Regions from separate parts of the Paenibacillus sp. FSL P2-0121 genome, predicted to be linked through region 1. Evidence: riboswitches for the same ligand, from Rfam matches in the RefSeq annotation. Region 1 holds a riboswitch; the other holds the start of a gene.

Region 1 (7,524 bases):
ACTTGGACCCATGAGTACAATATTTTGCGCAGTGGTGAATTTTTCGTTGACTTGATGCATCCGGAAGCCTCCAAGGGCAACGCCTTAAAGAATCTGGCTGTGAAGCTGGGAATTCCGCAAGAGGAAGTTCTTTCGATCGGTAATTATTTTAATGATATTTCTATGCTTACATACGCGGGTATGGGCGTTGCGATGGATAATTCTCCGGTTGAGGTCAAAGCGGCAGCGAATGCTGTCACGGGGTCTAACAACGAGCATGGTGTGCGAGATGCGCTGGTCAAATATTGTTTATCTTAAGCATAAAGCGGACTTGAGTCCGTTCTATGCTTTTTTTGTTGTGAAGGAAATAAAAGAGATACCTAAACAGAAATGATTTTATCCATAAATAACCCGCCCTTAGGATTAACTAGAAAGGGCGGGACATAGATTAACTTCCTTTATTAAAGTTTAATTTCCTCGTTCCGGCTAGGATCGCTATATTTATAGATACCAGGGTTCAGTTCGATTTTTTCGTCGAAAGGGATATCTTTGTAGCTATCAATATTAGTTCCTGTAGATATCATGCCCTTAGGTGTAATTTCAGGCACCACTTCTTTGCCATTAATCCGTAACGTAGTTTGGTTAACGCTTTTGAAGCCAGAAGATTTGGATGTTGATTCGACAATCAAATTTTCGCCCTCAGTATAGTAAGTGAATTCAATTTTTAACCCATCGACATCAAGTGAAGTGAACTGCTTTTCTTCTTTAGGTTTGTTTATAGTGATCCAATTCTTAGTAGTATCACGTTTCTCAATGACAGCATCCTTTAATATAAGTTTCATTGGAACATCGGACCAGTCGTTATACCATTCCGGAGATTCGAATTGAAATAAATGCTGGTAGCTTTCGGAATGATCTCCTTTCAAATTCCAACCCCCAGTGATTGTTTGATCACCTATAACCAACTGAGCGGTATTATAGTGGACAATTCCTTTTTTAAGCGAATCATTTTCATCTATTAGAATTTGGATATCCAAAGGGGTAACCACTAGCTGATCTAAGGTTATGCCGGTCTTTTCTTGAAATTCAGGACTGTTATACAGTTTCTTAGTGTAAATCGCCTCACTTGCTTTTTGTCCATCTGCTTTAAAATCGAACTTCCACGTACCTGAAAATCGTTTCGCTTCTTCAATGTAACTAAAATGAAGACTAGCTTCCTTCCAATCTGATTCAGTTATATTGAAAACCTGTTCAATAAATAAATCCGATCCTTCGTTAGGCATGATGGTTGGAATTGCTTCATTCTTTTGACCACCAGTACTAACTACCAAATGTGGATTACCCCGTCCTAAGTCAGATGGTGATGCAGCGACTTTGTAACGGATAATGGTTTGATTGGAAACATATCGAACGGATTCGATTTGAAGGCTTGGATATTGCTTAACTCCAGTATTGATAGTATCCCCTGCTTGATGATTAGATTGTAAGGGAATATTCCGATCACTGTAAAAAATGAGATTCCGTGCTTCAAACCTATAGTCCTTTTTATCATCCTTTAATGTATCAGGTGTCTCATATACTCCAATGAGTTTCTGGCTTTCAGGATCGTATTCTAAATAACCGTATACCTTTGCCTTGGCACCGGATTCACTAGTCATGATGTTTTCCTCTGTAGCAAATCCAGTATATTTGGATAGATCAGATTTAGTATCAAGTGATAACAGCATTTTCATTTTTTCTCCATCAGTTACAACACCGTTCAAATTCATTGTTACTCCTGAACTGGAAGTTTGAAGATTATACTGTTGACCGATGCCGTTATTTAATGCATTGCTCACACTTCGACCACCAATTTTATCCCAATTAATCGTCATACTAGCGAATACAGGAATGGCTACAAGTAAGAGGCAAGAGAAGACAATACTGATAGGAATAACCTTTTTATTAGACCTAGGAGTATTCTGGGAGGCATGCAGATTTCTTTGACGTGTATAAGCTTCTTGTTTTATGGCAGTCCACATCAAATCATAATCCGGTCGGGGAATATGTTTATCTTTTTCAATATAGAGACTCATTACTATTCAGCTCCTTTAGTTGGGTTCCACCCATTCTATTTAGTATTTTAAGTCCCTTGTTCAGTCTGGATTTTACAGTTCCTTCGGGTATGCTCATAACTTTAGAGATCTCGGGTACAGTCAATTCGTTTATAAAACGAAGGACTACTACCATTCTGATTTTGTCGGGAAGCTGACTGTATAACCCTTGTAATTCTTTTTTAGTTTCCTGTCGATCCAAACGTTTTTCTACAGGGTTTGATTCCTCAGACCTGGATAGTAAATAATTACGTACTTCTTTCATCCACCCCGTCTTACGCCTTTTGATCACACTGTTGCACTCATTCGAAGCAATTCGTAAAATCCAAGCTTTCAAGTTTCTTACCTTCGACTTATCCGCTAAGATAACTTTTACAAATACCTCTTGGGAAATATCCTCCGCATCTGCCTGATTTTTCATTAAGTAGTAACAAAAATAATATACTTGTTCTTTATAGAGCTCGAAAATTTCCCGGTCACTCATTTTGCTGCACCCCCTGTCTTTGCTGTTCTCATTAATAAGACTTATAAGCGTATGTAATCGTTCATTTTTCATTTTGATTGTAGTATTTCTTCTGAGTATCATAGCGAATTCGAATGGAAGATAAGTCGTTTACAGGTAATTATAACCATGATAAAATTAGCGGTGGGACATGCGTCCGTAATCTAATTAAAACTAATTGAATGTCCGCGTTAAAGGTAAAATCATCGAAAGATGATGACACAAAGCCATGGGTCTAAAGCCTTTCGACAGAAGGAAATGATCGCCAGGCCGCCATAGGGATGTCTTATGAAGCATAAAGGATAGCTCTAAAAATATGTAGTCTATTTTGAGCTCTTTTATTATTTCGACCTATACGGCGTTACATTATCGCAAGGGGCCGAAAGGGGAAGTACATGAACAGTTTTTTCAAAACAATAGGTACTAGTTTGGCAGTAGGTGCTTTATTGCTGTCCGGAACGATCGGATGGATGTCTAATCCAGGAGTAGTGTCTGCAGCTACCTCAACAGTAGTAACCGCGGATCAGATGATCAGCAAAGTAACGGCAGCCTCCAAAGCAATAAAGAATTTCCATCTGGATGTGACCAAAAAACAGGATATTCAAAGCGGCGGGGTGCGTATCAGCAACACCAACACTCTGAAGCTGGATATCAACCGTCTGCCGAATTTTGCCGCAGCAGGCACTGTCGCTAGTAGTCTTTTAGAAACATCGTACAGTCTATATGCCAATGACAAGGAGTTTTACTATCTTGTAGACGGAAGTGAACTGATCGATGAATCTGAAGATGAAGGTTACGACGATGACGGGGAGCCAATCGATCCTGATGCACAATATTGGCTTGGACTGGAGAAAACGGAATGGGATGCCTTTTACTCTAAAGGCCAATACGATCCTGTTTCCATGCTTGATTCGGTCAAAAGTTATAAAAAATCCATGAAAGTCAGCACTGCTGGCGCACAAACAGTCTTACAATTCACGGTAACCGATCCGACAGCAGCTAAGGGGATAATCAAACTCTATGACCAGGAGAACCTCTGGGATGGTGAGACAGTTCAACCCAAAAGTGTAACGTGGAAATTATTCGTCAATACTAAGACTTGGCAAACGGAAAAGCTGACAGTCGATCTGAGTTATGTGCTGGTAAGTGACGGAGCTAAAGATACATACACCACGAAAATCGAAGCTAAATATTCCAAAAATAATAAAGGTGCAGCCATTGTAAAACCGGCCGAACTAGAATAATAAGGACGATTCATAACGAGCGAAAAGCGCTGTTCAGCGGAACAGCGCTTTTTGTTGTATCCAACAGCAGTTCTTTATTAGTTGACAAGAATAAATCATTGCTGTAATTTATATGTATGCGCATGTATATAATAATTTATCTAAATATAATTTAATGAAAGTTGGGAAAAAGATGATAGCACTAGACACAGCATTAACTTTTCGCAGAGGGCTGACATTAAAAAACCGAGTGGTTATGGCTCCAATGACCACTCGAATGAGCTTTTATGACGGTGTAGTAACACAAGATGAATTGAAATACTATTCGCTAAGAACGGGCGAAGTAGGTGCGGTCATCACTGCGGCAGCAAATGTACAAGAGGGTGGAAAAGGATGGGAAGGTGAACTTAGTGTTTCCTCCGATGAATTTATTCCTAGCCTCAGCCGATTAGCATCTACTATTAAACGAAATGGAACAAAGGCTATTTTACAGCTATTCCATGCAGGAAGAATGACAGATTCAAAAATATTGCGTGGCGTACAACCCGTTTCCTCCAGCGCCATTGCTGCCGAACGCCCGAATGCAGAAATTCCAAGAGCATTAACAGAAGATGAAATTTTCGGTGTAATTGAGGATTTTAAAAAAGCGACTCAACGTGCTATTCAAGCTGGATTTGACGGGGTAGAAATTCATGGAGCAAACACATATTTAATCCAACAATTCTTCTCTCCACACTCCAACCGTCGTGAAGATCAATGGGGAGGAAGCTTAGAGAAAAGATTTAATTTCATTAACCAATTAGTGGATGCAGTTATTGCTGTCGTTGACAATTCAGAGGTTAAGGATTTTATTGTCGGGTATCGTTTTTCTCCAGAAGAATATGAAGAGCCTGGAATTAAAATCACCGATACCTTTTATCTCATTGATAAATTAGCTGATAAAAAGCTGGATTATCTGCATATTTCATTAGGGGACTTCAAGAAAGTATCTGCATCAGAAGATTTTAAAGAAAAATCAATCCTGCAATATGTGCATGAGAAAATCAATGGCCGTATACCTTTAATTGGGGTAGGAGATATCCGTACCAAACAGGACGCAGAGGACACGTTGACAAATGCTGAATTAGTAGCAGTAGGACGGTCTCTTATCATTGATCCTCATTGGACAAGTAAAGTACTGGAGGGTAAAGAAGATCTCATCAGAAGAGTACTTGCTGATCAAGATAGAGAAGAACTTGTAGTAGAGAATGGTATTCTAGAATTCCTTAAATTAATGATGCCTGATCGTTTACGCTAAACCCAAACACAGTTTTGAGGTCTAAATCTATAACGTTCCGCGGTAAATTCCGCGGAACGTTATTTTTCTGTAACGACTCTATTCCCTCTTTAAGATTGTTGTCGTATGTTTCAACATTCGATTCATGAGATTTCGCCGTTCTGTTTTTATGTCGGTGTCGCTTCTCTTTAATGCGTCGCGGATGGGGATGATCTCTGTAATTTTCCTGCCGCTTTTTATTCTTCGATCTACACAAGTCGGGATGTAACCTACGTTAGTTATACTCGTGTGTCCTTTTTCATCCTTCTTTATTTTAAGCGTAAGAATGATACCGCTTTGTGTGTAAGGAATATTCATTAGTTTAGTCGAAACAAAATTCCCCAATGAGTAAATAACGAATTGTTTTTTTCCACGAAGCGCTAACGGTTGAAGAACATGTGGGTGAGACCCCAGTATGATGTCGGCGCCATTTTTAAAGAAGAGATTGACCAGCTCTTTTTGCCTCTTGTTTGGAGTGTAACGATATTCGCTTCCGAAATGCAGATAAAGCAAGACTAGATCGACTTTCTTTTTTAAATCTCGAATCTCCCGAATGATCTTGGGCGTAGATATCCGGTTAACCAGCCATGGCTTACTCACTGGTACAGGAATTCGGTTGGTTCCTGCTGTGTAGGAGAGGATGCCAATCGTAATTCCTTTGACGTTTTTAATAAGCGTTCTCTTGGATTCTTCTAATGATTTAGCTGTTCCCGTGTGGTCGATTCCATTACGGTCCAGAACTCGTAACGTCCGAACCAGACCCGGGGCACCATAATCCATGCAATGATTGTTGGCCGTTACTAATACGTCGAATCCGGCTTCCTTAAGTGCAGGGGCCAGTTCGTCTGGACATTTGAATATCGGACCGCCTGATCGGGGACTTTTCCGGCATTCGGGGCCACTTCCAGCAAAGGTGGTTTCGAGATTGCCAATCGTCAAATCAGCCTGTTTCAGATAAGGAGCTACTTTTGCAAACAGGGGGCTGAACGAATAGGTTCCGTCAGGCTGTTTAGCATCCGAAATAATATAACGTTTGACCATTAGATCTCCCACAGCAGCTATTTGTATTTCAGTCATGGATATCCACCTTTTTATTATTTTCATTAGGATATGGCATAAAGTTGTTATGGGTTATTCTTTCTTTAAGGCGAAGTGCAAACATTTGTGTGGCTTTTTATTTAAAATGTGACTCAACGCATAATCACTTTATTTAGATCGTCTAAATTTAAGGTATTCATTTTTTTCAATCTTTTATAATTTGATTCAAATCCTCTTTTTTGTTTGGCAGCCATAATAAAATAAGGTTGTTGATAAACATTATCAATCAAACATTGGAGGTTAAAGAAATGAGTACACAATTCAAAAAAATCGCCGAGGATACTTACTGGATAGGCAAAATCGATAACCGCCAGGTTCCATTTCACCGCCTGATTCTGGCAAAAGGAACTACCTATAATTCTTATTTATTAAAAACAGGTAAACCAACTGTCATTGATACCGTAGATATGGAATTCGGACGTGAATATGCCGAGTGTCTGGGTGAAATGATTGATCTTCTAGATATCCATTACATTGTAATTAATCATACAGAGCCTGATCACTCTGGTGGACTGGCAGCTCTCGCTGCCAAGGCTGCAAATGCCACGATCGTATGCACCGAGATTGCTGTTCCCGAATTGCAGGAAATGTACAAGCTTCATAGCCGGAACTTCCTGGTGGTTAAAGACGGAGATAAGCTGGATATTGGCGGGAAAACGCTGCTGTTTAAAGAAACACCGTATCTCCATACCGCAGAAACGATGATCACCTATTGTATCGAAGATCAAATCTTATTTCCTTGTGATATTTTCAGCACGCATGTTGCGGTGGAGAATCTATTCAGCGATGAAGCCGGGTTTGATATTACGGAAGATTTCCAGGGCTATTACGCAGCAATTATTCATCCTCACAGAAGATATGTAAGAACCCTGTTAGAGGCTGTTAAGGATCTTGAGATCCGGATGATCGCTCCTTCCCATGGGTTTGTGATCCGGAAGGACATACGTAAATATATCGGGATGTACGCCACATTGAGCCGTGAAACGACGCAAGGAAAAAAGGCAACCATCGTATATACCACCATCAAAAACAGTACCAAGAAGATAGCCAAAATCATACAGGATTGCTTGCAGGAAAATAATATAGAGACAGAGGTCTGGGATGCAGATAAAAGTAGTGCCACTGATATTCTGAACAGCATAACGTCAGCGGACGCGGTCTTTATTGGCAGCTCCACTAAATACGCGGACATGATTGGGAACCTGGAGAACATTCTGAAAGAATTGCACAATATGAATCTGGAAGGTAAACTTGCTGCAGCCTTTGGCTCCTACGGCTGGAGTGGTGAAGCCATTGAAGTCATTCAGGATTATC
Region 2 (7,524 bases), 2.2 Mb from region 1:
AAAGGCGTGCTCTCCCGTCACTTCGCTGAGGATGTTAACATCGTTAACTCCATGCATTTGGCAAAAACACGCGACGTTAATGTAGTAATAACTAAAGCTTCCAAAACTAAAGGCTTCACTAATCTGATTACCGTGACCCTTAAAACAGATCACGACCAAGAGCGTCTCGTAGCCGGAACATTGCTGCAAGGTTATGGAGAAAGAATTGTTCAAGTGAACAAGTTCCCGGTTGATATCGCTCCTGAAGGACATCAAATTGTAGTATCCCATAACGACAAACCAGGGATTATCGGACTTGTGGGCACATTGCTGGGCGAAAATGATGTCAATATCGCCTCCATGCAAGTGGGACGTAAAATCGTTGGTGGCGAAGCAATCATGCTGCTGACCGTTGATAAAGCTGTACCTACTCATGTGCTTGTGAAGCTTGCTGGCCTGCCAGAAATCAACACTGCCGAAGAAATCATTCTTCTGTAAGCAATACGATAGAAATCAAACAACAGAGCAGCGATCCTCCCTTTATAGGAGTTTCGCTGCTTTTGTTGTTGATCGTCGACCCATTTCGGCTTCATTTACAACACCGAATCGAGTTCCCTCGTGGAGGCTTACGGACACCCTTGAGGTTACGGACCCAGATGACCCTATATGCAATAATTCCGCCTTTGAAGCAGGGTTTCGGACTCCAGTGCCACTATTCCTCAAAAAGAGAGCTAAATCAGGTGTTTTGCCTATCAATAGCGTCTATGGGGACCGATAGCGTTCTTAATATACGAAAATGCTGCATTTAAGATCAGCTGTGTCCTATACTGCTTCGTACGCACAAATGGGATCAAACAGATCAAGTTTGCTGTTTAGACTAAGAATGCGGGAACAGTCCGACCATCGATGTCTGTAAATCCATACTTTTCAGCCAGCGTAGCAACCTGCTGCGGTTGTCCGGTCATAGACATGACCTTAGGATCGGCTGCTAGAGCAGCGGCTGCTCTACCGATATAGGTTGTGGATTCAGTCATCTGCAATTCTTCAACCTCATGCCAATGCTCCTCATCCGTGTTCATGCTCTCCAACACCGCCTCTGTCCTCATCCAGCCCGGAGTAAGCGGAATAACAGCAATGTTGTCCTCTTTAAGCTCATTCGATAACCCGTAGGCCATGCGGACTAGGGAGTTTTTAGAAAGATCATAATAGAAGTTTCCAAGATATTTGTAATGATCCCAAAAGGTTGTGTGGATGATTAGACCGCCAGCTTTTGCCTCACGCATTAATGGTATTGCATAATAATTTGTTATCAACTGTGCCCTCACACCCGCATTAAACATATTATCCCAATGCGCTGTAGGAAGCTCCCAGAAAGACTTCTGCTCAATAGGTAAATCGTTGCCGCCCCATACATTGTTGACTAAAATATCAAGCCGCCCATGCTCTGAAGCAATCTGGCGAATGACCGCCTCTGTCTCCTGATCTTTTGTATGATCACATCGTATGGCGCTGCCGGACCCTCCCTCCGCTTTTATTTCCCTAAGTACGTTATCAATGCTCCGCTTGCTATGCTCTATGCCAGAAGCCTCTGTCGTTCTGCCCGTAATATAAACGAATGCACCTTTCCTTGCCAGCTCCAATGCAATTCCTCTACCAGCACCTCTGCTGCCTCCGGTGACCAATGCTACTTTTCCTTTTAAAGTCATGTTCTCAATCCTTTCTACACTTGTTTTTCTCTAAATGTTCTGTATTTAATCCTTACCTTATATAAGTATAATTCTTTAATATGACATCAACTGACATATATAATATAATAATTAATTAAGAACTAACTAACATTTATTAGGAGGAGGAATGTTCCCTTAATGAGAGCCGATCGTTTGTTATCCATCTTACTTTTGCTGCAAAATCGTGGAAAGATGACGTCCCGTGAGCTAGCCCAGACCTTAGAAGTGTCTGAACGAACTGTGTTTAGAGATATGGAAGCCTTATGTACAGCGGGAATACCGATTCTTGCCGAACGGGGACGCGAAGGGGGTTGGATGCTCACAGAAGGATACCGGACCTCCTTAACGGGTATGAAGCCCTCAGAAATTGCTACTCTGCTGCTGTCCGCAGACTCCTCAATCTTAAAAGATCTGGGTATACAAAACGACTTCTCTTCTGCCGTGCTTAAGCTGGAGGCTGCTTCCCCATCCAGGCCGAATAATCCAGCCAGTTACCTGAGCCAGCGCATTCATATAGATGGTGCCAGCTGGCACCCTTCCGACGAGACATATCCGTTCCTATCTGTCCTGCAGGAAGCTGTTTGGGAAGACCGTAAAGTAAAGATCACTTACCCACGGAATGACGAGATGAAGGAGCGTTTCATTGAACCTCTCGGGTTAGTCGCAAAACGTGGAGTTTGGTATGTAGTGGCACGAACCGAGGGTGAAATGCGGACTTTTCGCGTGTCGAGATTAATACAAGCTGACGCAACTTATGAATCATTTGTCAGACCTGAGGCTTTTGATTTAAAAAGCTACTGGGAACAATCGACTTTAGCTTTTAAAGCAGCACTGCCAAAATATGTAGTGAACTTAAAGGTGAATGAGTCTATTCTTAAAGAATTACAACGTGAAAGATATGTAACTATAACTTTAGTAGAACCCTCTGCTAATACTGGGTGGATGAACGTGGAGGCCGAGTTTAATGCTATAGAATCTGCCTGTCGTATCGTACTCTCTTTCTCTCCTTCAGTTATTGTTTTAGCTCCTATCGAACTAGTAAGGATGGTAAAGTCTGCTATTAAAACAATTTCCACAATATATGAGGAATTTTGACATGAATTCTAAATATCTACTACTTAAAGAAGATTTATGACACTTCTCTATAGACCAATGACCTATAAATCCCCTATAATAACACCATTACATAAAATTTAATAAGGGGGACATTTTACCAATGAGCTGGATGCACAAACTTCCGTTAAAACAAAGAATTGTTGCCGGATGTTACCTCGTTGCCGCACTGTTTGCTATTCCTGTCTTAGTTACGTTAATGATTCTAGGTCAATTTCTCGTAGGAATTATACTAGTAGTTGTTCTTGCAGGTCTGACTTTACCTGTTGCTCGCTTCGTGGAGAGAACGCTTACATCATCTTTTGATGATATTGCTAATGTATCTCACAGTATTTCGAAGGGTGATTTCACTAGCAGAGCGGACGAAAATGGTTCAATGGGTGACGTAAGCCGCTCCTTTAACACAATGATTGATAAGCTCAAGAAGATTTTGACCGATGCATCGCAGATCACCCGTCAAGTTATGGATGCAAGCCGCGGAATCGAAGATAAGAACCAGAACCTGAAAATTGTCATGGCACAAGTAGCCTCTTCTTCTACTGAGCTCGCTCTTGGTGCAAATGAAATATCTACGGATATCGCTGATATGACAGAATCCATTAAAGACATTGAAACTAAAGTATCCAATTATACGAACTCCACCAAAGAAATGAACAGACGTTCAATACATACCTTAGAACTTGTCGAGCAAGGGCGCCAATCCGTAGATACACAGGCTGAAGGCATGCGTAAAAACATAGAGGCTACACAAAAAGTGGCTGATACTATTGAAGCTCTCTCACAAAATGCCCGCGGGATTACGATGATCACCAAGACCATCACAGAGATCGCTGAGCAGACCAACCTGCTGTCACTGAATGCCTCCATCGAAGCTGCTCGTGCCGGAGAGCATGGTCGGGGTTTTGCCGTTGTAGCTCAAGAGGTCCGCAAGCTTGCTGAGGAATCTACGGCATCCACAAAAGAAGTATTCGGCTTGGTCCGCAGCATTGAGTCAGATATTAAACAAGCCATCGATAATATCGCCATCAATGAAGAGGTTGTGCAGGTTCAGAATGAAATGATCACTCAATCTGCCCATATTTTCGCACAAATTGTACAAAGCGTGCAGTACATTACCGAGCAAATCTCTTCATTCTCTGCGGAGAGCGATCTTATGCTAGAAAGTGCCTTGAAAATTTCCAGTGCAATTGAGAATATCTCAGCAATCACCGAAGAAACTGCTGCTGGCACGGAAGAGGTATCGGCGGCTATGAATGAACAGATTAATGCCCTGCAGTCTGTTGCAGAAGAAACGGAAAAAATGACCCAGGCCGTATTTAATCTGCAAAAAACCATTCATATCTTTAAATTCTAGTTCAAAACTATCAACTGCCACCTAAGCTGAGTCTTAGGTGGCAGTTTTTTTCGCGAGGCAAAACTTCATCTCTTGGACAAGACTTTCGTCAAATTTCGAGTTTTTTTAGCGGATTATGTTGACAAAAATTAATGAGGAATATATTGTAAAGGAAAATTATTCTTATCAACTATAAATTAATATTGGCAAAATCCTCGAAAGAGGATGACGCAAAACCATGGATCTACAGCCTCATTTTTTCGTTTGAGGCCATGATTGCCAGGTTGCAGAGGAACCAGGACGGCTGAACTATTGTTCAGTCTTAGCGGTGCCTTATGCCACCAACCTGTGCTTACTATAGAGCACAGGTTTTTACTTTTTGAGTATATTGATCTGTCGTATCTATTCGGTAGATTAATAACTAATATATATCAAAAAACTTGTGAGGTGTTTCTTTTGAAGACAGTCGCAGATTACATGGCGGAAGCACTACGTAACCTTGGAGTCACCCATTCTTTTGGGATCATTGGCAAATCCATTTGTCCAATTGTTCTAAAGATGGTGGATTACGGTATTGAATTTATTCCCGGCAGACATGAAGCAAGCTCCGGATTCGAAGCAGCAGGGTATGCGCTGAAAACGGGTAACCTAGGCGTAGCATTTGGTACTTCGGGTCCTGGGGGAACTAACCTGCTTACAGCAGCAGCACATGCGAAAGCTAACAACCTACCTGTCCTATTTATTACCGGCCACCAATCCATTACAGAGCTTGGAATTCCTCAATGTCAGGACTCCACCTCTTTTCTGGCTGATTTAGCTGATATGTTCAGACCTGCCACCTTGTTCAGTAAATTGGTTGAACGTGGGGATCACTTTGGTACTATTTTTAATCATGCGATTTCTGTGGCCCTGACCAAACGGGGTCCTGTTCATCTTTGTATTCCTTTTGATGTACAAACTGAAGTATTGGAAGAATGCAATATAGTAATCCCAGAAAGAGAATCTCTAATTAGTCAAGCTAATATCGATAGAGTCATCGATGCTATTCAAGCTGCTAAGAATCCTTTGATTATTGCGGGTAAAGGAATTAACCGCTCCGGAGCACATAAAGAGCTTGTTCAACTCGCAGAAACTTTTAATATTCCTGTAGTAACATCTCCTGGTGGAAAAGGGGCTATAGTCTGGGATCACCCACTCTATCATGGTCCTATTGGCGTTGGCGGTTCGACCCACGGGGACGATTTATTGAATAAAAGCGATTTATTTATAGTGCTTGGATCACGTTTAAGTGATATGACCATCTGTAATCTTAAACGGGAGAATCATCCAGCAACTTTAATTCAATTTGATATTGATCCAACCTTTGTCGGAAAAATACTATTGTCCAAAACGATACCGGTCACTGGGGACCTGCGCGATAATTTGGTGCACTGCCTAAATCATATTGACCCAAGCACAATCACCAAACGTGAGGCTTTGGCCGATGCGGATTATTCAGAAGAGCTTCCAACCCTCAAGAATCTTTCCCTTGCTTCCGTAATGAGCACTTTAAGTGATTTGATCCCTTATAATAATTCAATTTTCGTTGATGATGGAAGTCATGGATTCCACGCTGCAAAATGGTACAAGGTTAAGAAACCGGGCAGCTTTGTTTTTGATGCGTATTTTGCTTGCATGGGTAATTCGATCGGCATGGCTATTGGTGCAAAAGTTGCAGCTCCTGAAGAAACTGTCCTCTGCATTACAGGTGATGGTTGTTTCATGATGCTCGGCGCTGAGATTAACACCGCTGTCTGCAAAGATATCCCTGTCATCTTTATCGTGGTCAATAATAAGCAACTAGATATGGCTCTTAAGGGTATGGAGAAAACCACAGGTCGTATCGATGGAACTCTATATGAAGTACCAATGGACGCCGTGAAATTCGCTGAATCTCTAGGTGCTAAAGGCTACAAATGTGAGACTGCGGATGAATTCACAGCTGCAATTAAAGATGCGGTAGCTCTAAACCATGTTGCCGTTATTGAACTACTAACAGACCGTGATGAAGTCCCTCCGACTGCACACCGTACTTTGAACCTAAACTAGGAGGCTAACCATGAAGGAAAATATCAACAGTGGTCTCAACCACTTCACGAATCTATCAGGAGACTATGGCGCAAAAGCACTAGCTCCAATTAAAGACCACTTCCCTGACTTGGCTGAATTTATTATGGGGAATGCCTATGGCGATATTTTTCAACGTAATACTATAGCCCCTGACTGGAAGGAAATCGCAGTCATTTCATCTTTAATTTCAATGGGTCAATTCGAACAGTTGGGCGTTCATTATGTCATGGCCCTTCGTGTTGGAGTTACCGTAGAACAGCTTAAAGGTATTCTATTACACTTAGTACCCGTTATAGGGGCACCTAGAATCATCACAGCTTTTAATATCCTGCTTGCAACCATAGAAGAAATCCAATAACCCAACAGTTCGACAACAATATACAAAATTCGACTTTATTATTGCATACACTTGAAAAATATGCCTATAATAGAGTCGGAATATCCCATTACTTGCTGTATAGTGTCGAATTTTGACTTTTATAAAACAGCTAAATGGATATACATGGCTGGATATTGCAGTCGAACTGTTTTGGACAAATTCAATCTATGGGAGAGATTTAGGCATGGGAAGTTTCGTTTTGAAGACAGACACTACAAACAAGGTTATTAACATTGAGTTGGATGGAACATTTTCTGAAGAAGATGGTCTAAAATCTATTCAAGCTTATCAACAAACTATCAATCCAATTACTCCAGCTGACTATGAACTAAAAATCGACTGCAGAAAGCTAAATGTAACTGCACCAGATGTTGTACCTCTTTTAGAAAGCTGCTTTGTAATGTTTAAGAATGATGGATTTGTAAAAGTAAATCTAACGCTTGAAAATAACCCGATCCTCAAAATGCAGCTTTCCCGTCTTGGCCGTAAAGCTGGACTCGATAACATCGAGATCATTTCTGCGGTTACAGTCTAGATCTTTGAATCTTAATATGTAGGCCACATTTTACTGCTTTCCTGGAGGCGTATTATGACCGGAATTCGTATTAAAGGCATTGATATCTATCATCCCAGCAATATAGTTGGTAACGACTTTTTCATTAAGCATTTTGACGAAAAAGGCATTGATATTCGAGGTCTATTATCCGCATTAGGTCGTATTACACGGTATAGTATTAAGGATGCGGATGAGAATTCCCTTACGATGGCTTTTGAGGCTGCCAGGAATGTTCTGGAGAAAAGTAGTCTCACAGGTGCCGATATCGACCTTATTGCCTATGCAAGTCAAACTCCTGAGTATATCTTTCCTACCAACTCATTAATGA

Evidence for each region. Region 1 has a riboswitch for cyclic di-GMP ahead of MKY54_RS11130 (DUF6612 family protein). Riboswitches for the same ligand answer to the same signal wherever they lie in the genome.
Region 2: another riboswitch for cyclic di-GMP. It lies ahead of MKY54_RS21375 (thiamine pyrophosphate-binding protein); the one in region 1 lies ahead of MKY54_RS11130 (DUF6612 family protein).

The regions. Positions count from the first base shown of each region.
Region 1 covers NZ_CP150245.1:2,550,224-2,557,747, forward strand. Annotated here, with positions in the region: gene MKY54_RS11115 (Cof-type HAD-IIB family hydrolase) at 1-297, shown strand, start outside; gene MKY54_RS11120 (DUF4179 domain-containing protein) at 441-2,054, opposite strand; gene MKY54_RS11125 (RNA polymerase sigma factor) at 2,038-2,556, opposite strand; cyclic di-GMP riboswitch class I at 2,761-2,852, shown strand; gene MKY54_RS11130 (DUF6612 family protein) at 2,970-3,818, shown strand; gene MKY54_RS11135 (NADH-dependent flavin oxidoreductase) at 3,931-5,094, shown strand; gene MKY54_RS11140 (CapA family protein) at 5,173-6,189, opposite strand; gene MKY54_RS11145 (FprA family A-type flavoprotein) at 6,459-7,524, shown strand, end outside.
Region 2 covers NZ_CP150245.1:4,799,399-4,806,922, forward strand. Annotated here, with positions in the region: gene serA (phosphoglycerate dehydrogenase) at 1-477, shown strand, start outside; gene MKY54_RS21360 (SDR family NAD(P)-dependent oxidoreductase) at 852-1,685, opposite strand; gene MKY54_RS21365 (YafY family protein) at 1,845-2,801, shown strand; gene MKY54_RS21370 (HAMP domain-containing methyl-accepting chemotaxis protein) at 2,923-4,173, shown strand; cyclic di-GMP riboswitch class I at 4,348-4,444, shown strand; gene MKY54_RS21375 (thiamine pyrophosphate-binding protein) at 4,600-6,240, shown strand; gene MKY54_RS21380 (carboxymuconolactone decarboxylase family protein) at 6,251-6,619, shown strand; gene MKY54_RS21385 (hypothetical protein) at 6,825-7,175, shown strand; gene MKY54_RS21390 (ketoacyl-ACP synthase III) at 7,230-7,524, shown strand, end outside.